One region of the Paenibacillus sp. FSL R10-2788 genome, then DNA from elsewhere that is predicted to be linked to it. Evidence: riboswitches for the same ligand, from Rfam matches in the RefSeq annotation. Region 1 holds a riboswitch; each other region holds the start of a gene.

Region 1 (6,019 bases):
TTTTAAAATAAGAGCAGCGTTTCTCCTTTTGGAGTCACGCTGTTTTTTTTGACTATACTGTTTGCCAAAAAGAGATTAATAATTATATAATTTTAAATGTATATGATAAAAACTACATTAGTCCCTAGAGGACAGAAAGGAATTCTCCTTGAGTAAACCTAAAAAAAGTCCAAATGTTCCCCAGTTGAGCAAACAAGAGAAACGACGGGTAGAACAGGAGCAACAGAAGCAGAAAACGAGAATTTTAGTTATTAGTTCAATAGCTGTAGTAGTTATCATTTTTGTTGGATTGTTTATGTTAGCTTCGAAAGATGCAGCAAAGAATGTCTCTACAGGAGAACCGGTAGAATTCAATTACAGTGAGCTACCTAGGATTGGTAATGAGGATGCACCTGTTAAGCTTGTTGAATTTGGCGATTTCAAATGTCCAGCTTGTTCCCAGTTTGCTGGCTCCATGAAACCGAAAATTGTTCAAGATTTTGTCAACGAGGGAAAAGCAGCTCTTTACTTTGTAAATATGGCTTTCGTTGGTCCTGACTCTGAGACAGCTTCACTAGCTGCATTGTCTGTATACCATCAGAATATGGATGAATTCTGGAAGTTCTATGATGCTGTATATGCGCAGCAAGGGGATGAGAGCGACGAATGGGCCACTGAGGATTTCTTGATAAGCCTTGCTGAAAAAGAGAAATTAGCGATCGATTACGATCTGTTGCGTAAAGACATCCAAGAGAAAACTTATGCAGATGAGCTGAAGAAAGACATTCAGTTGGCAACTGACGCAGGCGTGACAACTACGCCTTCGCTCTACATTAATGGAGTGAAAACGGCTGAACCTTTCGATATTGAAGCGATTACATCTGAAATTAACACCGCCGCAAAAGCAGTGGAGGCAAAGTGACAAAATTCCTATCTTTTTGCAAGCGTAACTGCCTCTATCTGGCCTGGTTTGTCTCTTTGGTTGCTGTAGCTGGTAGCTTGTATTTAAGTGAAGTCTTGAAATATGAACCTTGTAAGCTTTGCTGGTTTCAGCGGATTTTTATGTATCCGCAGTTATTTTTGTTGGGAATTGCCACTTTCCGTGGAGATAAGCGCATCATTCCTTATGTGCTTCCATTAAGTTTGATTGGTGGCAGTATCTCAATCTATCATTATGCGGAACAGAAGATTCCAGCGTTAAGTAAAGTTCTACCTTGTACAATTGGTGTTCCTTGTAATAAAGATTACTTGAACTACTTCGGATTTATTACGATTCCTTTGTTAGCTTTAATCGCTTTTGCTCTAATAAGTCTCCTTCTTTGGTATGGACGTAAGGAAGAAGAAATGATTGAAGTAGATGCAGAGGAGAGCTTAGGATTTTAGTTTTTACTTTGGAAGTTACAAAAAAGCTGAAAAGGTATTAAAATCACGGGCTAGAGGGATAATTGAAGATAATGAAAGAGAGCATCCAATAAGACGCTATATTTGAGCTTATTGGATGTTTTTTCATTCTTTTTTCATTTTTTTCAACGCTTTACTGTATGCACTTTGTAGACTAATATTAGACCTTGTGAGAAGTTGAATATGCGCTGAATTTTCTTAGGAAAAACGGGGGAACCAAACTTGGCATTCATGCCAATGGGGTGAATCGGAACCGGGTCGAACAGACCTGTACCGTAGGGCTATAACCACAGCCCGAATCCGCCAGCTAACCTCGTAAGCAAGGTGGGAAAATGACCATGCATAAGCATGCGGATCATTTCCGTATGCTTATTTTTGTGTCTGCATTTATGAAATCCACCGATGAAAACAGCGCACGGAAATTCCGTTTCAGCTCCCAAAGAAAGGAACTGTATCCACCATGGTAAGCAAGGTGAAACGACTATTGATCGGACGTCCGATGAAGTCGAATGAACTCGATCATGAAAAGTTATCCAAGGTTAAAGCACTGGCTGTCCTGTCTTCTGATGCGCTCTCGTCTGTAGCCTACGGAACGGAACAAATTCTGATTGTACTGGTGGCTGCCGGGTTTACTGCCATCTGGTATTCCCTGCCAATTGCATTAGCCGTATTGGGCCTGCTGGCCATCCTGATTTTATCCTATCGGCAGACGATATTTGCTTATCCGCAAGGAGGCGGAGCTTATATCGTAGCCAAGAGCAATCTTGGTATTCCGACAGGGCTGCTCGCTGGGGGTTCATTATTGGTGGATTACATTCTTACCGTAGCGGTTAGTGCCTCGGCAGGGACGGATGCGATCACATCGGCTTTTCCAAGTCTTCATAATCATACTGTTCTCATCGCTGTATCTGTTATCGTTCTATTAACAATCATTAATCTTCGCGGAGTGACTGAATCGGCTTCGTTCATCGCAATTCCAGTGTATTTGTTTGTGGTTTCGATTGTTGTTCTGATTATCTCCGGTATCGTTAAATATGCAATGGGTGGCGCGCATGCGAATGTTCCTGAAATAGGCAGCGCCGTATCTAATGTAAGTTTGTTTCTACTATTAAAAGCGTTTAGCTCTGGTTGTTCAGCCCTAACGGGGGTTGAGGCCGTATCTAATGCGATCCCAAACTTTAAAGCACCGGCTGAGAAAAATGCAGCCAAGACGCTAATGATCATGGGACTTATCCTTGGCTTTATGTTTACCGGAATCACTGTGCTGGCGTATTGGTATGGTATTGTGCCAGATGAAAAGGCTACGGTTGTCTCTCAGATCGCTGAATCGACCTTTGGCCGTGGCGGATTGTACTTTTTCATTCAAGGGATTACAGCAGTGATTTTGTTCTTGGCAGCTAATACAGCATATTCAGCGTTTCCGCTGCTTGCCTTTATGTTTGCAAAAGATAAATATCTGCCACATGCATTTATGGTCCGTGGTGACCGCCTGGGCTTCTCAAATGGCATTATTTTTCTAGGAGTTATGTCTATCATACTTGTGGCTGCATTCCATGGGAATACGGAAGGTTTGATTCCACTTTATGCGGTAGGCGTGTTCATTCCTTTTACCTTATCCCAACTGGGGATGATGGTGCATTGGATCAAAACAAGACCTGCTGGATGGGTGAAAAGATTTGTTGTAAATACCATCGGTATGCTGACTACATTGACGATTACGCTTATATTTATCATTACTAAATTCTCGAGCGTATGGATGGCATTCATTTTCTTACCTGCTGTAATGTTCGTGTTCCACCGTATTCATAAGCACTATTTGAACACTGCGGATCAACTACGTATATGTCCTGCTACTGATAAACCTGTAATTAAAGGAAGTACTGTAGTTGTTCCTGTTGCAGGGGTTACACGTGCTGTATTACATTCCATCAGCTATGCGAAGTCTCTAACAGATAATGTTGTTGCTGTGTATGTAGGCTTTGATGAAGAAGACATTCATAAGATGGAGCAACGGTGGGAGGAATGGAATCCAGGTGTACGCCTGATTGTACTTCGTTCCAGATATCGTAGTATCATTCGTCCGTTAGTGAAGTTTATCGATACGGTAGAGTGGAAGACAGCTGCGACGGATCACATCACAATTCTGATTCCACAGTTTATTACCAAACATTGGTGGCAAGCCGTGCTTCATAATCAGACCAGCTTTTTAATCCGCTCGTATCTAATGAATCAAAAGGACGTTGTAGTAGCGACTGTCCCTTATCATTTAAATAAATAAGTAGAAGATTAAAGATGAGGTTATATCCGGAACGTTCGGAATATAACCTCTTTTGTATTTTATATGAAGGAAATTGTTGCAAATCAACAGAATTTGAAATTTATATGTTGACACAGAGAATGAGAATCAATATCATTTAAAAGTGAAGCAGAGGTAAAGGTCACCTTTGAATATCAAAGCAGTTACATATAGGAGGGTTTTTAATGTTTTGGCTTAACAGAAAAAGATCAGGAAGCATGAAAGTGACAATGAGCGGACTAATAGTGATGACGCTATTACTTTCCGCTTGTGGTAATAATAATGCTGAAAGTTCATCAAATGCAGGAACAGCGCCTACAACAGCTCCTACAGCAGAATCTACAGAGGCACCTGCTGCTCCTAAGACATTAACAGATGCAATGGGCCATGAAGTAACGATTCCGGCTAATCCACAGCGCGTCCTGGGTTCATATTTGGAAGACTCATTGGTAACTCTGGGTGTGAATCCAGTAGCTCAATGGTCAGTTACAAATGGCGTTCAGGATTATCTGGCCACTGAATTGAAGGATATTCCTACAATTAGTTACGATCTTCCGTTAGAGGCTGTAACCAGCTTTGCTCCGGATCTTATTATCATCCCATCGGAGTCTTCTGTTCAGAACGGGATTTACGATCAGTTGAATAAGATTGCACCCACTTATGTAATTGGGGATGAACTAAATCAAGATTGGCGCAAATCTTTGCTCAAGATTGGTGAGATTTTGAACAAAACCCCTGAAGCAGAAAAAGCCATTAAAGATTATGATGTTAAAGCAGCGGCTGCGAAAGAACAGCTTGCAGGAGCTATTGGACAAGAGTCCGCGGCTATTCTATGGTTGGTGCAAAAAAACTTCTATATTGTAGACGAAACCCGCAGCAGTGGTGCTGTATTATATACAGACCTTGGCGTAAAGCTTCCTAACTTAGTAACAGAGATCCCAGTAGGAACAAGAGCAACTTGGAATCCGATCTCGCTAGAGAAGCTTTCTGAGCTGACTGCAGATCATATTTTCCTTGTAAATAGTGATAAGACTGAGGGTTCGGAGATCTTAGATAGTGCAATTTGGAAGGGCATCCCAGCTGTAAAATCTGGAAATGTGCATGAAATGAGCTCAACAAGCAGCTGGCTTTACAGTGGTGCGTACGCTGGCAGCAAAATCATTGACGATGTGCTAAAAAGTCTTGTGAAATAAAAGTCGTAATTCACCATGAATGAGACTGATCATTTCGGTGGGGAAGGGCGTGCAGATCAAGTATCTCGTGATACAAAGATCTGCACCATTTTTTTATAAACCAATCCCATATTACGGAAAAATCGTTCCTGCAATTGTACAACATAAATATTTTTGCGATAATGAGAATGATTGTTGTTATCATATAAACCATTGTAACTATTGAATAAGGAGACAACCCATGGTTTCACCCTCAGATTTCGCAAATCGTATTAACAATGAACCCAAAAAAGCTCTACATACCCGACCGGCAGCTGCCATTGGTATTCTTATTTTTGGACTTGCTGCCATTGCCTTCGGATTGGCACTTTCGGTCTCAGTGGGTGCGGCAGATATCAAGTTAGCTACAGTATGGGAAGCTATATTTCATTTCAATCCAGATTTACAAAAACATCAGGTGATTAGAGAACTGCGATTTCCACGTGCTATTGCTGGCGCCTTAGTCGGTGCTTGCTTCGCAGTAGCAGGGGCTATCATGCAGGGGATGACAAGAAACCCGCTTGCGGATTCAGGGCTGTTAGGCTTGAATGCAGGAGCAGGAGTAGCGCTGGCAATAGTATTTGCTTTTGCACCCTCACTCTCATTCACTTCACTAATGTTGTATTGCTTTATCGGTGCCGCTGTGGCCTCTTTTATCGTATTCGGAATCGGTTCGCTTTCTTTTAATGGCCTGACCCCCTTGCGATTGACACTAGCAGGTTCGGCAGTTAGTGCTTTATTGGTTGCTATTAGTCAGGGAGTAGCTATTCTTTTCAACTTATCTCAGGATATAGCCTTCTGGTTAGCCGGTGGGATGGGGGGAGCTAGCTGGACTCAGATCAAGATTATATTCCCTTGGGTGGCCGTGGCCTTAATTGCAGCGATGATGTTATCACGATCCGTTACATTGCTCAGCTTAGGAAGAGAAGTTGCGGTTGGTCTGGGGCAGCGGACAAGGTTAGTTCAGTTGGCATGTATGATTGTTGTGGTTATCTTAGCTGGAAGTGCGGTTTCAACGGTTGGCCCGATTGCTTTTATAGGACTAATTATTCCACATGTTACACGTTATTTCGTTGGAGTGGACTACCGCTGGATTATACCTTGCTCGGCTGTTCTGGGGAGCTTATTGATT
Region 2 (6,019 bases), 3.1 Mb from region 1:
GAGGGATCGGAGTCCAGATCAACCATGTTTGCTGCTTCCTTAGCGGCTGTAGTCCCACTGTTCATCGCTAAGCCCACATCAGCTTGGGCAAGGGCAGGTGCGTCATTCGTACCATCACCAGTCATTGCCACCAGCTTGCCTTCGTTCTGCTCACGGCGGATAACCGCTATTTTATCCTCAGGTGTACTCTCTGCAATAAAATCATCTACCCCTGCTTCACGGGCAATAGTAGCTGCGGTCAGCGGATTGTCCCCTGTACACATGATAGTCTTGATTCCCATTTTTCGCAGCTCATCAAACCGCTCTTTCATGCCTGGCTTAACTGTATCCTTTAAGTAAATAAGTCCATAAATCCGGTTGTCTACCGCAACAGCAAGCGGGGTCCCCCCCATCCGAGCGATAGCATCGGAATTACTGTCGAGGTTCGCGGGAATGACTCCGCCCTTCGACTGTACCCATTTCTTCACGGAATCGACTGCCCCTTTACGAACAGATCGTCCATCACGCAGATCTATACCACTCATCCGGGTCTCAGCCTTAAACTCTACGAACTCTCCGCCTTCAGCAAGTTTGCTGTCATAGCTACGCTCCAGCTTCTTAGCCAGCTCAATAACAGAACGTCCTTCCGGAGTCTCATCCTTTAGCGAACTAATAGCTGCCCAAGCCGTAAGCTCAGCTTCCGTTTCATCTCCAACTGGCACAAAATCACTCGCCATCCGGTTTCCGAAAGTAATCGTACCGGTCTTATCTAGAATCATTGTATTAATGTCGCCGGCAGCTTCAACGGCCTTCCCTGACATAGCAAGGACATTAAACTGTGTGACGCGGTCCATCCCTGCTATCCCGATAGCGGAGAGCAGTCCCCCGATTGTGGTCGGGATCAGACAGACCAGCAAGGCGATCATAACAGGAATATCTAGATCAACGCCCAGATAAGTCGCAATAGGCCGCAAGGTCACTACTACAATCAGGAAAATCAACGTCAGACTGATCAAAAGTGTATTTAGTGCAATTTCATTGGGTGTCTTTTGGCGTTTCGCCCCTTCAACGAGGGAGATCATCCGATCCAGGAATGACTCACCGGGATCACTGGTAATTTTGACTTTAATCTCATCACTGACTACCCGGGTGCCGCCTGTGACTGAGCCGAAATCTCCGCCGGCTTCCTTAATAACAGGTGCAGATTCACCTGTAATTGCAGATTCATCTACGGAGGCCAGCCCTTCAATTACTTCACCATCGCCAGGGATAAGTTCTCCCTGACTGACGATGACAATATCTCCTTTACGAAGCTCGGAAGAAGAAACGGTCTTCACAGACCCTCCAACGAGTTTGTTAGCTGTGATATCCTGTTTCGTTTTCTTGAGTGAATCCGCCTGGGCTTTCCCGCGGCCTTCAGCCAGCGCTTCAGCGAAGTTGGCAAACAGCACTGTGAATAGCAGAATAAACAACACTGTGATATTGAAGCCTACCGATTTCTCTGCATTAAAATATCCGGGGGCCAGTACCATAAGCAATACAATAATCGTACCGATTTCGACTACGAACATGACCGGATTTTTGATTAACGTCACCGGGTTAAGCTTAATAAAGCTATCCTTTACAGCGCTTAGGAGTATGGGTCCCGTCAGCAGCTTTTTTCTTTTTACAGTACTCATCTTGTTCTCCCTCTTCCTACCGTAAGGTCAAATATTCTGCAATCGGGCCGAGCACAATGACCGGCAGAAACGTCAGCGCACCGATAATTACTACGGTACCAATCAGAATTCCGGTGAACAGACCATTGTCTGTGCGGAATGTGCCAATCGTCTCAGGAACTGGCTTCTTCTGGATCAGTGAGCCTGCAACTGCCAGCATCGCGATTATAGAGACATAACGGCCAAGCAGCATTACGATCCCGGTTGTAACATTCCAAAAGGTGGTGTTGTCCGCAAGCCCTTCAAATCCTGAACCATTGTTCGCGGCAGAAGAGACATATTCATATAACACTTGGCTAAGCCCATGGAATCCGGGATTCGTGATGGAACCGTTGCCCAAGTCCGTTAAGAACGCACCTGCTGTTGGTACAAGGATAATGAACGGATGCACAAGGATAGCAATCGCAATTAGCTTCATCTCCTTGGCTTCTATCTTTCGCCCGAGAAACTCTGGTGTTCTGCCAACCATTAGTCCACATAAGAAGACACCCATGATGGCATACATCAGCATATTGATTAGTCCGACACCTTTTCCCCCGAAGACGTTGTTGAGCATCATTAGGGCCAGAGGGGTAATGCCACCCAGCGGTGTCAGCGTATCATGCATATTGTTAACACTACCTGTCGTAGCTGCCGTTGTTACCGAAGTGAACAACGAAGATTGCGGGATCCCAAAACGTACCTCTTTACCTTCCATGCTGCCTTGCGAAGACTCGATCCCCAGCGTATTGATAGCTGGATTGCCTTTGGTTTCCGCATAATAATTCAATCCCAGCAGTAGTACGAACAAGGTCATCATTGCTGTGAAAATCACCCAGCCCTGACGTTTGTTCTTAGCGAACAATCCGTACATATATGGCAAAGAGGCTGGCAGCATCCACATAGAGAGAATCTCCAGAACGTTCGTAAGTGGATTAGGGTTCTCAAAAGGATGTGCTGAATTGGCTCCGAAGAAGCCGCCACCATTCGTACCTAAGTGTTTAATTGATTCCAAAGAAGCGACTGGACCGATAGCGATTTGTTGCGTCTGCCCTTCAAGTGTAGTGACCTCAAGCGATGGCTTGAGCGTTTGTGGCACATGCAATCCTACCAGCACCAATGAAACTAGCAGAGCTAATGGAATGAATACACGAATATGTGCTTTTACGAAGTCCTCGAAAAAGTTCCCGACTGATTTCTGTCCTGTAATCCCTCTGACAAAAGCAACCGCAACAGAAAATCCGCTCGCTGCAGACGTGAACATCATCATCGTAATGACTGCCATTTGTGAAAAATACGATAATCCCGTCTCCCCGCTATAATGCTGCAGGTTCGTATTGGTCATAAAGCTGATCACCGTATTAAATGAAAGCGTCTGTTCCATATCGGCAATTCCATTCGGGTTCAGCGGCAATCCCCGCTGTAATCTTAGAAAAATATAACTGAAAGCAACCAGTACGATATTAGTTAAAACAAAGCTGAGTGCATACTTCTTCCAGGACATTCCGTCCCGTTTTTTCAGGCCGATCAGCTTATAAATACCTTTCTCTGTGCCTGCAAACCAGCGATGCGTACGATTCGGTTCGTTAGAAAATACATGATATAAATACGTTCCCATCGGCTTGACCAGCAAGATGAGAATTACAATTACGACGACTATTTGCAAAATGCCCATGAATGCCCCTCCTTAAAATTTCTCAGGATGAATCAACGCGTAAACCAGATATATAAACAACAGTAGGGTAACAGCGATTACTAGAATCACAGCTTATCCCTCCCCGTATCCTCAACTACACCTGCGCACCAGCGCATAAAGCCATAAAATAACCCGTAAATTACAGCTAACGAAGCCACCATATACAGATCCATCATATCTTCCGCACTCCTTCCATTATCCTTGATGAGGTGATCTATCGATTAGAAAATCAGCATCACCACTATGGGAATAGATTACATAGCTCGCACCAAGTCTTTTATAGACCAATCTAGGATTTATAGAACTTGTAATCACAAAAATTGGCTGTGTCGTCCAGGTACGGCACATCTGAATATAGCGGCAGCAAAGCGGAAAGCTGCTCTCAAACAGATATACCCTGCCTACCGGGAACGATGGGCGAAACCAAGTGCTCTGATGGCGGGTATCCACTAGAATAACCTGCTCGATTCCGAGCTCCTCTAGTAAAGCTTTCTCAGCCAGATTGTTGGTTAATCCCGCCATCTTAATACCCCTGAACTTCAGAAGTTTAATGAAATGTTCTCCCGCCTTTGTAGGCGCACATACAAGCACATATTCATTCTGATCCGTCATCTCTTTTTTCTCCTCCTGCTCATTTACAACAAGGAGGCAACGAAAATCTCCGAAAGGATGTTGACCTATCGTCATTTTCGGGCACAACCTAAAGCTCGGTTGTGTCACGTCATTAGACGCTGCCTTACAAATACCGCTAATGATGAATTTAGCGACCTCTTGGGGGAGGCCTCCATAAATGCTTTGCTTCTAAGAGCACAGCAAAAAGCCACAAAGGATCTCCTCTGTGGCTCGCTAGCGGTCACATTGCACTCATCCTCTCTCCATACGCTTACGAGGTTAGCTGTCGGATTCGGGCGGTGAGAGTCGCCCTACCTGTATAGATGCGAGCTCACTCGCACCCTCTACAGGATTCACCCCATAATCAGCTTCCGACTCTCACATCGGCTGCCGATTGTTGGTTCCCCCGCTTTCCTTATCGGAAATTAAGCGGATCAAATATTCGATTGTCGTTGAAACAGGAGTAATCATACTCTTATGCACGAAGACTTGTAAAACCTGAATGATGCCAAAATAATGCAAATTAAAAACTATTTTCCCATTAGATAGCGCTTACTTGATATCTAATCTCTCTATATCTCTTGTTTACTCGAGTTTCGAGCGTTTAATCGCTATCTATAACCCATGTGATTTTATTCACCTTTTTAGAGCGAAAATACTGCAAATTCCCTTTATAGGTTGAAACGCAAGAAGCTGAGGTTGAGCGAGAAAGAGGCGCGATAACACGCCATAAATACCTATTTACCTCGTTTTTCAGTCGTAGTCGGCAGGATATGGTTAAAATCGCTCTAAAAGAACATTTTCCGTTTTTTACAGAAAATCTTGAAAAGAGTATGATTCGGGTTGAATCTAATTCATGAAAAACAATCAACGCTGAGTTCCTGCATTCGCAGGGAACGGGGGAACCATCAGGCCACCTGGCCTACTTGGGGTGAATCCAAAGGAGACTGCGTAAGTCTCAATAGGTAGGGCGACTCTCACCGTCCGAATCCGACAGCTAACCTCGTAAGCGTAAAGAGAGAGACCCTTGATCCGCCACGCTTTGGCCCAGGTATATCTGCCTGTAATCCAAAACCGCAGCAGAGGTCCTCCTCTTGCTGCGGTTTTTGCGTTACCTGAGCCTATTAGGTGATAGCACGCTGGATGGGGTGAATGTTTTGAAGCACTATTATTTAGGGATACATCAAGGGCTGCTTGAGCCGATAAGTCTAAATTACGTTTGTTTCGGGGCCTTGTGGTTCGAAGAAAATAATCACAGGTACATTGTAGGTTATGCATTTGGCCAGAACCAGATCCAAGCCCTTCGCCAATTCAGTACACCTTCTTCTTGTAAAGACTGTTTAGACTCTAAGATTGTATATGAAATATATAAAAAAATTCGAGAACAACAACAGCAGCAGGATTGGTCATCGCATCAAAAACTCCCGTGGTTTACAGCCTTCAAGGAGCCTTGGAAAGATGTAAGCGCCGGTTGGTATGTCTTGAGATCCCGCAGCACCTTTCCCTTACATCTATCTGTTATACGGAAAGAGAAGTTCCGACTATGGCTAGAGCATACCGCAGTCTGTGAGAATAAAATGGAAATGCTCGCCTGTGTAGAAAAGGCTAGTGTCACTCATCATGTAGACTTAAAGCTTTTGGAAATCTAAGGAGGAACCCTACTATGGACCAGCGCAGACTATCCCGCATTGAAGTATTTGTATTGGATGAACCCGAGCCTATTCACTATGGAATGGAAGGGGCTGAAGGCTGCCGTTATGGTATTCTGAAGCTCACCTGTAAGGGAGGTTGCAGTTGGGGGGCTTGTCTAATCTCTGCCAACACCAAAAATTTCGATCTCATTAAATGGAGTTCTTTTTTTACGGGCTATCTGTCATTGCCGTCTTGAGGAAGCGCTGGATAAGGTCCGCCGCGAAGGTTCAGATTGGGAGCAGGTTAAGCTTGAGCTAGTTCAGGGTGCTTTGCAGGATTTAAAGGCCAAGCTCCAGGGTAAATCCTTGGCAGGGCATATTCAGCAAGGGCGTCTGTACAGTGT
Region 3 (6,019 bases), 3.6 Mb from region 1:
TTCGAGGAGGCCTGGCTGGATGAAAGCTTTACTTCCTATGCCGAAGACAGACTTATGGAACAAGAATACGGTATCAAGTCTAATTTGCCTTTACAGGCCAGCCTGGTGACTATACCTGAGCCGTTAAATCTGGAAACGTGGAAATATGCAGGGGCTGATTCCTATAGCCGAAATGTTTATATCCGCGGCAAGCTTGTACTTAAAGATATCGAACGCCAGGTAGGTACCAAAGCAATGAACAACATCATGTCCTCCTACGCTCGTAAGTTCCGTTTCCAGCATCCCGCTACGTCAGATTTTCAGAAAGTCGTTGAGAAGGTAACCAAAAAATCATGGCAGGCCTATTTCGATGACTATATTTATGGTGATGGTGCGCCTGACTTCTCAGTAGATACGATTACTTTTAAAAAAAATAACAGCGGCGATGCTCAAAGCTACGAATCATTAGTGAAGATTTCAAACAAAGGGAGCCATTACGTTGATGTTCCCGTGAAATTCACATTCGCCGACAGCTCTTCGGTGCAGCGGGTCTGGAACGGTGATGGAGCAGAGACTACGTTTCAATTGTTAAGCGATAAGCCTCTTCTCTCTGCTGAGATTGACCCTGAGCAATCCATCTTATTGGAGAGCAAACATTTAAACAACTTTAGGCTGGCGGAAATAGAGCCCAAGACGCTCTCTCGCTGGACGTTAAGTGTAACTAAACTACTTGAAACCGTGCTCGGAACTCTTGTCTGGTGAGGTGAATGATTGTGAGAACATCGATAACCCGCGGCTGGCAAAGCATGAAGGAGCAATTTTATATTTTAATTCTGCTCTTCATCTACCGACTGCTCTGGGGCTACTTTATGTATGGTTTCATCCGATCTGCTATTATTCCAATTCTACTGCGCTATCCAGATAAAGACGCTGGCGGCAGCGGTATGGGCAGACTGTTGTATTATATCGAGGGACAGTTCAGCTTGAATACTGACCCTGCGATACGCACTTGGTTATGGATGCTTCTAGGACTTGTTGTCTTACGACTTCTGCTTTCTCCTTTCATAAGGGCAGGATTGCTGCATGAGCTGCACCAGGAGCGAAATGGCGAGCGCGGGCTGTTCTTTTTCCCCGGCATGAAGATCTATGGACTACCTGTCTTAGTCTTTAGCCTAATCGAATGGGTGATGACCCTGCTGCCGCTTTACTGGCTTGCTCCCAAAATGTACGGGCTGTTCTTATCCTCTTTGTTTAACTACACTTTGTTACTTCATTTAGTACCATACGTATTGGCATGGCTTATATATATTTTTATCGTGCGCCTGTTTCTTCTATATATGCAGTTTGGTTACACCGGCGGTACAGGAATGTTCTCCTCACTGTTCATCTGCTTGCGGTCACTGATTCCTGCTATAGGTGTTTCCATTGTACTTGGTGCGGGAGGCTTGCTCTTATTGCTAGTGTGCGGACTGACGGGTCTGTTCTGTCCCGGCCTGCCGGCACTTATAATACGGCAAATCTCACCACTACCTTCTACGCTCTTAAAAATGTGGGGAATTTCTGCACAATATCATCTATGGCGTAACAAAGCATTTCCACAATAAATTAACCTTATTTGACATAATAAAAAGGTCCCAATTCCTGTATTCAGGAGCTGGGACTTTTTCTCATTACGGATAACTTAAGAGTATTTGCAAAATCGTAAAAGCTCTGTTACAATAAGTCCTGTGCTATTAGTAACAATTTTGTAATCAATTGAAACGATTCCTACATAACTAAATGTATTTATCGTAAGTGTAACTGTCGAAACGTCATTCTCTTGGTGCTTAACACGCCTAATTCCTTTGCACCGGGAAGTGGGGGAACCATATTTTGGGTGAATTGATCTCGCTTTACAGGGATCATAGGGAATCTTCTACCGAACCCTTAAGCTAACCTCGCAGGCCTTGGAAGGAGTACATCTTTTGAAAAGACATAATTTAAGAAAAAAATGCGTCGCTGCGGCGCTAGGACTTGTAATGGCATTATCTATTGGTGGAGGAAGCGCCTTTGCTGACTCTAAGATGGACACTGTAATCTCAAAGACTATTGGAGTTGCCTATAAAACCGGAGGTACAAGCACTGCCGGATTTGATTGCTCTGGATTTACAAAATATGTATTTAAGAATGTGGGTCTTACTTTACCTCGTACATCAAAAGCTCAATATAGCGTTGGAACTGCTGTATCCAAAAGCAATCTGCGTTCTGGTGATCTAGTGTTCTTTAACACACTTGGCAATGGAGTATCCCATGTCGGCATTTATGTTGGAAACGGAAAATTCGCACAATCGTCCTCTTCGCGTGGAGTGACCATCACTTCACTCAGTCAGGCCTACTGGGCCAATCGTTATGTTGGCGCTAAAAGAGTAATGAGTACTTCAGCTTATCAAGCTGTAGCCTTCGATTGAAACCTTCCTCACAACTATAACCTCATAATTACAACTATATGAACCTGAATCTGATTATGCCCGTAATCAAATTCGGGTTTTTCTTTTTCCATAATATATTTTTACACTATTAGAGCCCGATTGAAACACGTTTATTTGATAAAAATTGCAATTATATTAAAAATTAGGTCATTATTAACGCTTACATATGCCTTTCTACCGTAAAAATGCCAATTTTTCTGCATTAATATGTTAAAAACGATTGCCAAGCGGCTTTCTGTTTGTTACAATTAGCGCAGTGAGATTTTAGTAACATTTTTGTAATCATTAAGTTGTTATTTACAAAGGTTTTGTCATGTATTGATTACAAGCTAATCCTAATCAACAGTATGAGCCGAGTTTCCTAACTATTAGGAAAACGGGGGAACCAACTTTGGGTGAATTGACCTCCATTATATAGAGGGGTCATAGGGGACCTTCAACCGAACCCTTAAGCTAACCTCGTAGGCATTTGGAAGGGGTATACACTTTTGAAGAAGAAGTTAGCAGCAGCAGTACTAAGCTTTTCCATCATCCTCACCATCGGAGCAGGAAGCGCTTTCGCAGATTCCAAAATGGATAAAGTGATTGACAAGGCCATCGGTACTAAATACGTATCCGGCGGTATATCCACTAACGGATTTGATTGCTCCGGATTTACAATGTATGTGTTTGATAAGATTGGCATTAACCTTCCACACCAATCAGGTTCCCAATATCAAATGGGCACAGCAATCTCCCGTGATGATATAAGAGCCGGAGATCTTGTATTCTTCAATACAAGTGGCAAAGGTGTCTCCCATGTCGGCATTTATGTCGGTGAAGGTAAGTTCGCACACGCTTCTACCTCACGCGGTGTTACGATTAGCTCTCTGAGTGATAGCTACTACGTGAAACGCTACGTTGGTGCTAAGCGCATTATGAGCACAGACGCTTACCAATCGGTTGCTGCTGAATCGGAAGACAATGATGATGTTCAATAAGTAACGTACATAGGCTCTTTTCCAAGGTAACTCTTGGAGGAGAGCTTGTTTTTTTGTCTTATTACTTATTTACCCCTCTCATAATTTGTAAAACATTCCTCTCATATAAAGTTTCTGAGTCGAACCTCCCCCATTTTGTATATAATTAGTAATATAGCAATGTCCTCGTGAAAGGAGATCGTTGACTTTATGATAAATCCCTCGGTAACTTTTCATGTAGTTCCTATGGAGGCAATTCACGGAGAAGCTATTTGTAAGTGGAGCTATACGCCTCCATATAATATTTATGGCTGGATGCCGTGGGAGCAGATGCAGGCTCTTGGCATCGAGTTTGGTGATCCGCAGCTCCGGGAGGAACAATATATCTCCATATTAAATGAACAAGAGGTTTTGTGCGGATTCGCACAGTTGTTCCCGATGGAAGGAGTCGTTCGTTTAGGAGTTGGGATGCGCCCCGATCTATGCGGCCATGGTTTAGGCAAACTATTCGTAGATGCAATCGTCCAGACAGCCTTGAATCGTTATCCTGATCGTGAGATAGATCTAGAAGTCCTGACCTGGAACCAACGCGCCATTCGAACTTATCAAAAATGTGGATTTACGATTACAGATACGTATGAACGCCGCACACCTACAGGAGACAAACCTTTTTATTGCATGGTCTATGACAAATGATATTAAATACCATATATTTCATGAGAATGATTGTATTCTCGTTCATTTTTTTGTCACAAACCCTATGATAACGCTTCACCATAAGCTATAATGTAGGGAGCAGCTTACATAGAAGGGACGAATTGGGATGCAGAAATGGATCATGAGCGGTTTGTTTTTTGCCGCCTGTGCCTTTGCGGTAGTACTCATGTTTACACTTCCGGGTAAAGAAGAGGTAGCGGAAGAAAATAAGCCCACGATGCCGGTAGTTCAACTGGACGCAGCAAAGGCAGAAGCAACCGTGAAAGCCAGCTGTATCACCTGTCACGGCGATCAGCTTCAAGGTGGAGTTGGACCAAGTCTTCAGAATGAAGGTGGCCAGCATGACGCTGAGGAAATCTATAGCATCGTCACTAAAGGACGTGGCCAAATGCCTTCCTTTAAGGAGAATCTAGCGCCTGAAGAGATCGCCAACGTCGCACTCTGGCTCTCAGAGAAAAAGTAACCCACCCAAGCAACTAAAAACGCCCGTGTATGAGATAGGTGACTATCTCTGCACGGGCGTTTATTTTATGATTTCGGCTAAACTAGTGATTTTTTTCAAAGGCTTCATTAAATTGATGCGCCTCTCGAAGATCTAGAGCCGTAATCCCATCTTCTTCATTAGATTCAAGTCGCAGTGTAACTGTTTTATAATCAATCGTAATATGTGGATGATGATCGAAGGCTTCTGAAATCGTGGCTACTTCATCAACAAACGCAATGCCCTTCATATATTGGCTGAACATATATTTTCGTACCATAACGTTATCTTCCAGCTTCCAGCCCTCTAGCTTGGTGATCTCCTCACGCAGTTCCTCTTCCGTAAATAACAATTCGTTTCCTCCCTTACAAAAAATTGCAGTAAAGTGCGCAGTTCCCTTTACTTGTCTTAGGCTTTAAACAAAACATCCCTTAGCTTCTGAGGTCCAAGGGATGTGCCAGGATAAAGGCGATATTTTCGATTTAATGTATTCACAAATCCCAGCGATTATAACTCGGCTTTATCAATTTTAACACGGGCTACTGACTACGGGCAAATTACGTACAGACTTCTCCTCCGCCTAAATTAAAACCACTGAAGCCAAATCCTCTTCGCCAACTAAAATATTAATGCGGTGCGTGTCCTTATCGTAAATAATTACGCCGCTCCCCACCTCAATCATAGGTTCATTACCCAGCGCGAAGAAAAGATCCTCAGCCAATGCTTCCCATACCTCCAGCTTTGATTCTTGGGGTAGTTCCTGCCACTCGTCCGGATCCATCTCAAAAAATAAATATCCATCGGAAATTCGTCCGACGGCTTCGGTCAAATCGGTTAGAATTTCACCGTAATCTCTACCATGCTTTACACCCACGTATATCACTCCGTTTTCTTCACAGATGAATAATTACTTACCTTATCCATTATAGCCGAAAAAATGACTTCACAAAAAACCGAATGATGTCGATAAATAAGAATATACGTTAATTCGGTTTCGCACAGAGTGCCCTGCCGCTGTTTCAAGGATGATATACGCGGCATTGTCGGAACACATCTTAAATCTCACGGACGAGGTGCAAAATGGAAATTTCAACAATAATTGGTTTAATTTTTGGTTTGGTTGCTGTAATCTGGGGCATGATCCTCAAGCACGCTCCACTTCATGCTTTGGCCACACCTGCTGCTTACGTTATTATCTTGGTGGGTACGGCAGCGTCTATTTTCATGGCCTTTCCTTTCAACGAGGTCAAAAAGATTCCAAGTCTGTTCAAAATGATCTTTATCAAAAAGAAATTAATCAGTAAACCCGAATTAATCACTATGTTTATGGAATGGGCTTCTATCACACGGCGTGAAGGTCTGTTGGCTCTAGAATCAAAGGTCGATGAAATAGAAGATAACTTCCTCAGGAATGG
Region 4 (6,019 bases), 1.2 Mb from region 1:
ATTCAGTCCAAGAGCTTTTTTTACTTCGGGGAGAGAGTCTTTGCGCCAGCTCTGTTTCCGAAATTTTCTTTTTCACTCCATCGATCCATCCAAAACACAAACATTCCTCAACTACGTCCAAATATAGCAACGTTTCTGGGTTTGGCGTCATACAAACGAGTACCCAACAAGATTGTTCAGTCTTACAATTCTCCTGCAGCCAAACTCTTAAATCTTCTCTCGTTTTTACTGTAATTAGATTTTCAATCTCCATAATTAAAATACAATTTCCTTTCTAGGTATGGAGTGGGGCAGATTGCCCATTAGTGTTTAAATAGCTTCCGCTGTTACCTGATACCAAAAAAGAGAATAGTCATTCATGGTGGAAGCGTGGCCTAACTGCCGTAACATAGTAGATACATTGCCTCTATGATAAGTCCCGTGATTGGCGACTTGCAACACAATTTCTGATAGGCGTGTTTGGCGGATTCCGGCGAATGGATTGTCAAGCAGAATGGTTTGCTCCAAATCGGATTGGTTGTGTAACCATGCTTTGTATTGTTCTGATAGCTGGGCAAAGATATTTACGTATTCATCCACAGAATCTAGAATGCTCAAATTTAGCGGGATACTTTGTTGAAAAGCCTCTGGCATGGCAGTGCCTGTTAATACAAGATACCACATCGTATCAACCGCATAGATATGGCTAAGGGCATGAGCGATGGTGGGAAATGGGCTGTTCACTTCTTGACTTAGCACAGAAGGCGGGAGTTCCTTGATTCTCCCCAGGATAGTTTGGTTTGCCCATGTGTGGTATTTAAACATTTCTACTGGATAATTTGTCATTCGTACATTCTCCTTTTGAATGGTCATGGATTTGTTTTTTGTTACTGTAGTTAATATAAAAGAAGAAGTATGACATCAGACTGTCATACTTCTTCATAAAGTTTGAGTGTGTTTTGAAGCTGCTCTTTTAAAATACCTCGCAATGCAGGGGGTTCGAGGACTTCGGCGCCGCTGCCAAAACTCAGCAGAATGGACCAAAGCCAACGTGCTTCCAATGGCTTATACACAGGAATTCGCATCGTCATGCTTTTATCGGAATGAAATTCCTTGTCGACTTGATGAAACTGATCCAAAGCTTCTGCCAAAGCCTCAGGGCCTACCCGGATCACTATTTCCTCCACCTGATCTGCCCTGTTTGAACAGCCAGCCTCTTTGGGTACCTCATGTTGCGAATGAAAGGTATCCTGCGTCAGGAACAAATTCAGCATCCGGGAAAGTCGGAACTCTCGATAGTCCTGCCGAGCCCGGCAATAACCATAGATGTACCAGTTGCTATATTTAAAATGAAGCTTTACTGGTTCCATTTCACGGGTTGTACGTTCATTTTTTACACTGATGTAATCAAAACGGACAACATTTCGTTCCGCTATAGCCGCACGTAAAAGAGGAAGTGCGTCAGGATCCGTACGCCGGGTTTCAAGATCCACCGCGAGACTAGAAGTCTGTGGCTCCGTTCCTATCGTTTGCAGCCGTTCAATGGTTCCTTGCGTATGCTCATCTTCAAACACGGAAGAGAGACTGTTAAGTACAGTAATCAGAGAAGTGACATCATACGAACGGAGCAGGCTTTTATCCATTTTATATCCGTCCATAATGCCATATCCACCTTTAGTACCCTGATACGTTACGACCGGGATGCCAGCGGCACAAATCACATCGATATCCCTATAGATTGTTCGCTGGGAAACCTGAAACTCTTCAGCCAGCTTGGAGGCAGATAAAACTTCGTGGTTCAATAGCTTGTAGATCATAGAAATCAATCGTTCCAATTTCATGTGTGCATTCCCACCCATTAGTTCATTTCGTGTTACAGCGTGATTATATCATAGATTTTTTCGGGCTAATTTTGGGAGGGAGGAGTTTTGTTGTTGGTGATGAAGAAATATCCTATGACAGAGTCTGACAGAGCCGATTAATTTATTTACAGATTAAATCCGCAGGCTCTGATAAATGATTAACAGAAATAATAGCATCGTTTTTTTTCACAGGTGGGGTCCAATATTGCTCATTCCCAGGCAGGTCATCGAACCATTCGGCGTCCTTTGGACAATCTAGAATCATGAATTTTCCGTATTCCTGATCTCTGGATTGATGGTATTTGAGATAGGCTTTCCCGTTATCAATGGCGAGAATTTCTATTTTTCCTGAGGTGTGGCTCATGGATAAGCGTACTCTTTTGCCAAGTCCTGAGGTTCTAGCTTTGGCTTCTTCTACAATTTGATAGACTTGCTCGAGCGGTAATACGAAATCCCGGTTTCCGGCAACGGGCCGGTTCACAAAGAAGTAGTAGGGTGTAACGCCAGCCCATGAAAGTCGGTCCAGTAGTTCCCCTAAAATAATGGGATCATCGTTGATGCCTTTGAGGATGGGAGTCTGATTTACGACAATTGCCCCTGCGTTGTGGAGAGCTTTAAATGCTTTTTTGGCTTCAGGTGTGATTTCACGAGGATGATTGATGTGCGCCATAACATAGATTCGTTTGTCTTCGGTAGAGTAAGTACGAATCAGCTCCAGCAGCTCTTCGTCTTCAGAGATCCGCATCGGATTAAATACGGGAATTTTGGAACCTAGTCTAATGATCTTAACATGCTCAATGCTTCTTAGATTTTCAATAATGGATCTTAGCTTCGGTGTGGAGAGAATTAAACTGTCCCCGCCCGTAAGAAGTACGTTGTTAATCTCCGGATTCTTTGCGATATACTCCAAGCCCGGAGAGACATCAGCCATCGCCTCTTTCACGTCATTTCGGAACAGACGCTTACGGAAACAGTAGCGGCAATAAGCCCCGCAGACCTCGGATACAATCAGTAGTGCAGTGGTTCTATACTTGTGCTGACAACCAGGTACCACATAATTCGTGTCCTCATCGGAGGCGTCCCAGCGCCCATACTCCAGCAGTTCACCTTCGTTAGGAATAACCAGCTTACGGATGGGATCATCTGGATCATCCCAGTTAATCAAAGACAGATAGTAGTCATTTACACGAAAAACAAATTTGTCTGTAATTTCTTTCAGATTCTCTTTTTCCAGCTCAGACAACATAGCTATTTTGTTAATATCCGTGAAGTACTTTACCTTTTGCACGTACATCTCTCCTTTGTCTCGTAGTGTGAGAAATGAGGGAGCCTTAGTGTCAAAGGCCAATCTACTGCCAGCAGGGTCAAAAAAAGCACAAAAAGAGACCCTTAGCAAGGGTCTCTGGTTATGTAAATAACATGAAAAGCAGACCCATCCACTGCTGACGAGGTTAGCTGACGGACTCGGGTAAGATGGTACCCTACATTCTAATGCTCAATGATTCGCCCCAATTAACTGGTTCCCCCGCTTTTCAACTGTAAAAGTTGGAAATTAAGCGTAGATAAAGTATACCCTATCAAGTTTTGAAAAGTCAAAAGAGAATCCTAGATTCACCTTCAATTGCTAGCGCTACTTCCGCCGAGTAGTTTAGGCAACAGCGTTAGCAGCTTCTCCCGGGTTAACGCATCACTAGAGTTCCATTTGCTTCCGTCGAGCAGATAAACATGTCCCTGACGTACTGCCGGGAGAGTGTTCCAAAGTGAACTGTCTAGTAATCGTTCCATCGCAGCTCGCGAGTCTTTGCGTTCCGGAATGAACATGAAGATATGATCTCCGGCGTAGGCAGGCAGTCGTGTTGGATCAACTTCGGCGAACCCTAACTCTTCGTCCAATATGGCTTGGATCTCTTCGGTCGGTTGTAAACCACATGGGGCATAAAGCGCAGTGGAGAATCCGGACATCCCCATAGCATATAGATGCTCTCCATGATCATAGACCAAAGCAGAGGCGGTTTCTCCAACTTGGAGAGTTGTCGAGTAAAGCTGCTGCCACATGGCAGCGTTTTTGATTGTGAATGACTCCAGCCATGCTTCGGCTTCGCGCTGTTTACCTAGCCAACTGCCTAATGTCCGCATTCGGTTGTCGAGAGGCGCAAATGAATCAAAGGTGAGTGTCGGAGCGATACCAGAAACTGCTCTGTAGGCTCTTTCATCACTATTTGCCAAAATGATCAAATCTGGGTTTAGGGAAGCGGTCAACTGCGGGTCCAGTGGAAACCCGACGTTGGCGAGCTTCTTAAGTCGATGTTTATAGACGCTGTTCCGGGCGAATGCTTCATCTCCACCGATAGGCTTTACACCTAACGCGAGAAGGTCGCCAAGTGTCTCGCCATGATAGACAATACGTTTCGCTCGTTCAGGAATTTCCACCTCATGACCCGTCCAATCCTTGACGGTAAGCTTACGACCTTGCTGATGTGCATATTGTCCGGGTGTAACTCCTGTTTTTTGCCGAAAGCGGCGGCTGAAATAGTATTCATCCGAGAAGCCGACCAGTCTGGCGATTTCCCGCAGTGGTTCAGTCGATTCCTGCAGGAATCGTTTGGAATGATTAATACGCAGATCCGTCAGGTATTCAAGCGGCTTTTTACCCGTAAGCTGTTGAAAGATCGGTGTATACTGCCAGATGGATATCCCCGCCCGTTCAGCCAACTGCTTCACGGTGATACTCTCTGTATAATGCTCCTGAATGAATGTTATGGTCTTTTCTACGGATTCCGTAGGACTTGGCAGGTGTTTGGAAGGGTAATTATGCTCAAAAAGTAGCAGCAGCAATTCTTGAAATCTTAATTGTCGCTTGAATTGTTGTACATCATCGGTATTATTCCTGTTCATGAGCAGCTCTTCGACTAGTCGGATTACCTTGGTGAACGGGTGCACAATTAACTCCCGTCTGCCGGAAAGCAGTTCTCCAGAATATCGTTTAGGATGCTTGGTTGTATAAATTGCTGTAAAGGTGATGAGGTAATAATACAACGTCAGCTCCTGGTTGTTCGTACTATAGGAGATTCCAGGAGATAGTAGATAACATTTATCCGTACTTAGTATCACGCTTTGATCATCGAGGTTCAATTGTCCGTTCCCTCCAGTAAATATGAGAAGGGTATAGTCCTGGGTTGTACGCGTTATAGAGCTTGAATCGGCAGCTTGAATCATCAGTTCGGCCTCGTTTAGCTGAAATAACAGAGAGTGGAGTGGGGGGCAGGACGATGATGTATGCAGCATGGGTTCAGCCTCCGTTCATTTGGTGAGAATGATTATCAATGAATTCATTGTATATAAAAAAAAGAAGCATATCAACAGCTGTTGACATGCTTCTTGCAGTTTTTTATCAGCCTTGTGTTAAACACTTCATCTCGGAAGGTTATTTCATATTCAATAGCTGTGGAATTTCGCCAAGCAGCCATTCTCTTGTTGTCGCATCACTTGAAGTCTTCATGATGTCTTGTGTATAGACATATCCGTTCTTGACGGCAGGAAGGCTCTTCCAGATAGGGCTCTTTAATAGATTCTCTGTGGATTGTTTTGCTTCTTCTGCCACTGGAGTCAAGATGAATATCCGGTCTCCGGCATATTCTTTCAGGACTTCCATGGATACTTCCTGGAACCCTTTACCTTCATCAAGGATCTTCTGAATAGCTGGAGTTGCCTTGAAGCCATTCTCCCCATAGAGTACCTGTGAAAGTCCGGTTGCTGCCATTATAAATAGTCTGTCTCCTGGATAATAAGTGAAGACCGCAGCCGTTTCGCCCTCTTTCATGCCTGCGGATTTCAATTGCTTCCACATGTTCTCTTCAGCGGTTTTATACTGGGCAAGCCATGCTTCTGCTTCAGTCGTTTTACCAACAATTCCACCAATGTCCAGCATACGTTCCTGGAGTGGGGCAAAGGTATTAAATATTATCGTTGGTGCAATTTTGGAGAGCTGCTCGAAATCAGCTTCATCTGTGCCCGCATAGATGATCAAGTCAGGCTGAAGCTCCAATGTTTTTTCCAGATTGATAGGGAAGCCTACATCCTCCACACCTTGCAATTGATCTTCAAAAACCTGGCCTTCCCCCATAGAAAGAGGATAACCTACCGCCTGCACACCAAGTGCAAGCAAATCGCCATAAGTT

What was found. A riboswitch is a leader RNA that binds a small molecule or an ion and turns the genes downstream of it on or off. The one in region 1 is predicted to bind cyclic di-AMP.
Region 2: linked by a shared signal. The riboswitch ahead of NSQ50_RS02660 (hypothetical protein) and the one ahead of NSQ50_RS16400 (APC family permease) in region 1 are both predicted to bind cyclic di-AMP.
Region 3: linked by a shared signal. The riboswitch ahead of NSQ50_RS00545 (C40 family peptidase) and the one ahead of NSQ50_RS16400 (APC family permease) in region 1 are both predicted to bind cyclic di-AMP.
Region 4: linked by a shared signal. The riboswitch ahead of NSQ50_RS10680 (KamA family radical SAM protein) and the one ahead of NSQ50_RS16400 (APC family permease) in region 1 are both predicted to bind cyclic di-AMP.

The regions. Positions count from the first base shown of each region.
Region 1 is NZ_JBBOQA010000001.1:3,709,814-3,715,832, reverse strand. Features, by position in the region: gene NSQ50_RS16410 (DsbA family protein) at 149-901, shown strand; gene NSQ50_RS16405 (disulfide oxidoreductase) at 898-1,362, shown strand; cyclic di-AMP (ydaO/yuaA leader) riboswitch at 1,557-1,716, shown strand; gene NSQ50_RS16400 (APC family permease) at 1,841-3,658, shown strand; gene NSQ50_RS16395 (iron-hydroxamate ABC transporter substrate-binding protein) at 3,862-4,869, shown strand; gene NSQ50_RS16390 (FecCD family ABC transporter permease) at 5,090-6,019, shown strand, end outside.
Region 2 is NZ_JBBOQA010000001.1:592,394-598,412, reverse strand. Features, by position in the region: gene kdpB (potassium-transporting ATPase subunit KdpB) at 1-1,658, opposite strand, end outside; gene kdpA (potassium-transporting ATPase subunit KdpA) at 1,675-3,351, opposite strand; gene kdpF (K(+)-transporting ATPase subunit F) at 3,364-3,441, opposite strand; gene NSQ50_RS02660 (hypothetical protein) at 3,568-4,059, opposite strand; cyclic di-AMP (ydaO/yuaA leader) riboswitch at 4,237-4,426, opposite strand; cyclic di-AMP (ydaO/yuaA leader) riboswitch at 4,846-5,010, shown strand; gene NSQ50_RS02655 (hypothetical protein) at 5,079-5,633, shown strand; gene NSQ50_RS02650 (hypothetical protein) at 5,648-5,872, shown strand; gene NSQ50_RS02645 (hypothetical protein) at 6,016-6,019, shown strand, end outside.
Region 3 is NZ_JBBOQA010000001.1:110,684-116,702, reverse strand. Features, by position in the region: gene NSQ50_RS00555 (M1 family metallopeptidase) at 1-741, shown strand, start outside; gene NSQ50_RS00550 (hypothetical protein) at 753-1,583, shown strand; cyclic di-AMP (ydaO/yuaA leader) riboswitch at 1,802-1,940, shown strand; gene NSQ50_RS00545 (C40 family peptidase) at 1,998-2,426, shown strand; cyclic di-AMP (ydaO/yuaA leader) riboswitch at 2,788-2,930, shown strand; gene NSQ50_RS00540 (C40 family peptidase) at 2,936-3,427, shown strand; gene NSQ50_RS00535 (GNAT family N-acetyltransferase) at 3,617-4,102, shown strand; gene NSQ50_RS00530 (c-type cytochrome) at 4,230-4,586, shown strand; gene NSQ50_RS00525 (4a-hydroxytetrahydrobiopterin dehydratase) at 4,669-4,956, opposite strand; gene NSQ50_RS00520 (hypothetical protein) at 5,185-5,478, opposite strand; gene motA (flagellar motor stator protein MotA) at 5,685-6,019, shown strand, end outside.
Region 4 is NZ_JBBOQA010000001.1:2,465,082-2,471,100, forward strand. Features, by position in the region: gene NSQ50_RS10665 (YdeI/OmpD-associated family protein) at 1-253, opposite strand, end outside; gene NSQ50_RS10670 (DinB family protein) at 310-825, opposite strand; gene NSQ50_RS10675 (helix-turn-helix transcriptional regulator) at 909-1,820, opposite strand; gene NSQ50_RS10680 (KamA family radical SAM protein) at 1,963-3,135, opposite strand; cyclic di-AMP (ydaO/yuaA leader) riboswitch at 3,267-3,410, opposite strand; gene NSQ50_RS10685 (helix-turn-helix domain-containing protein) at 3,459-5,126, opposite strand; gene NSQ50_RS10690 (ABC transporter substrate-binding protein) at 5,266-6,019, opposite strand, start outside.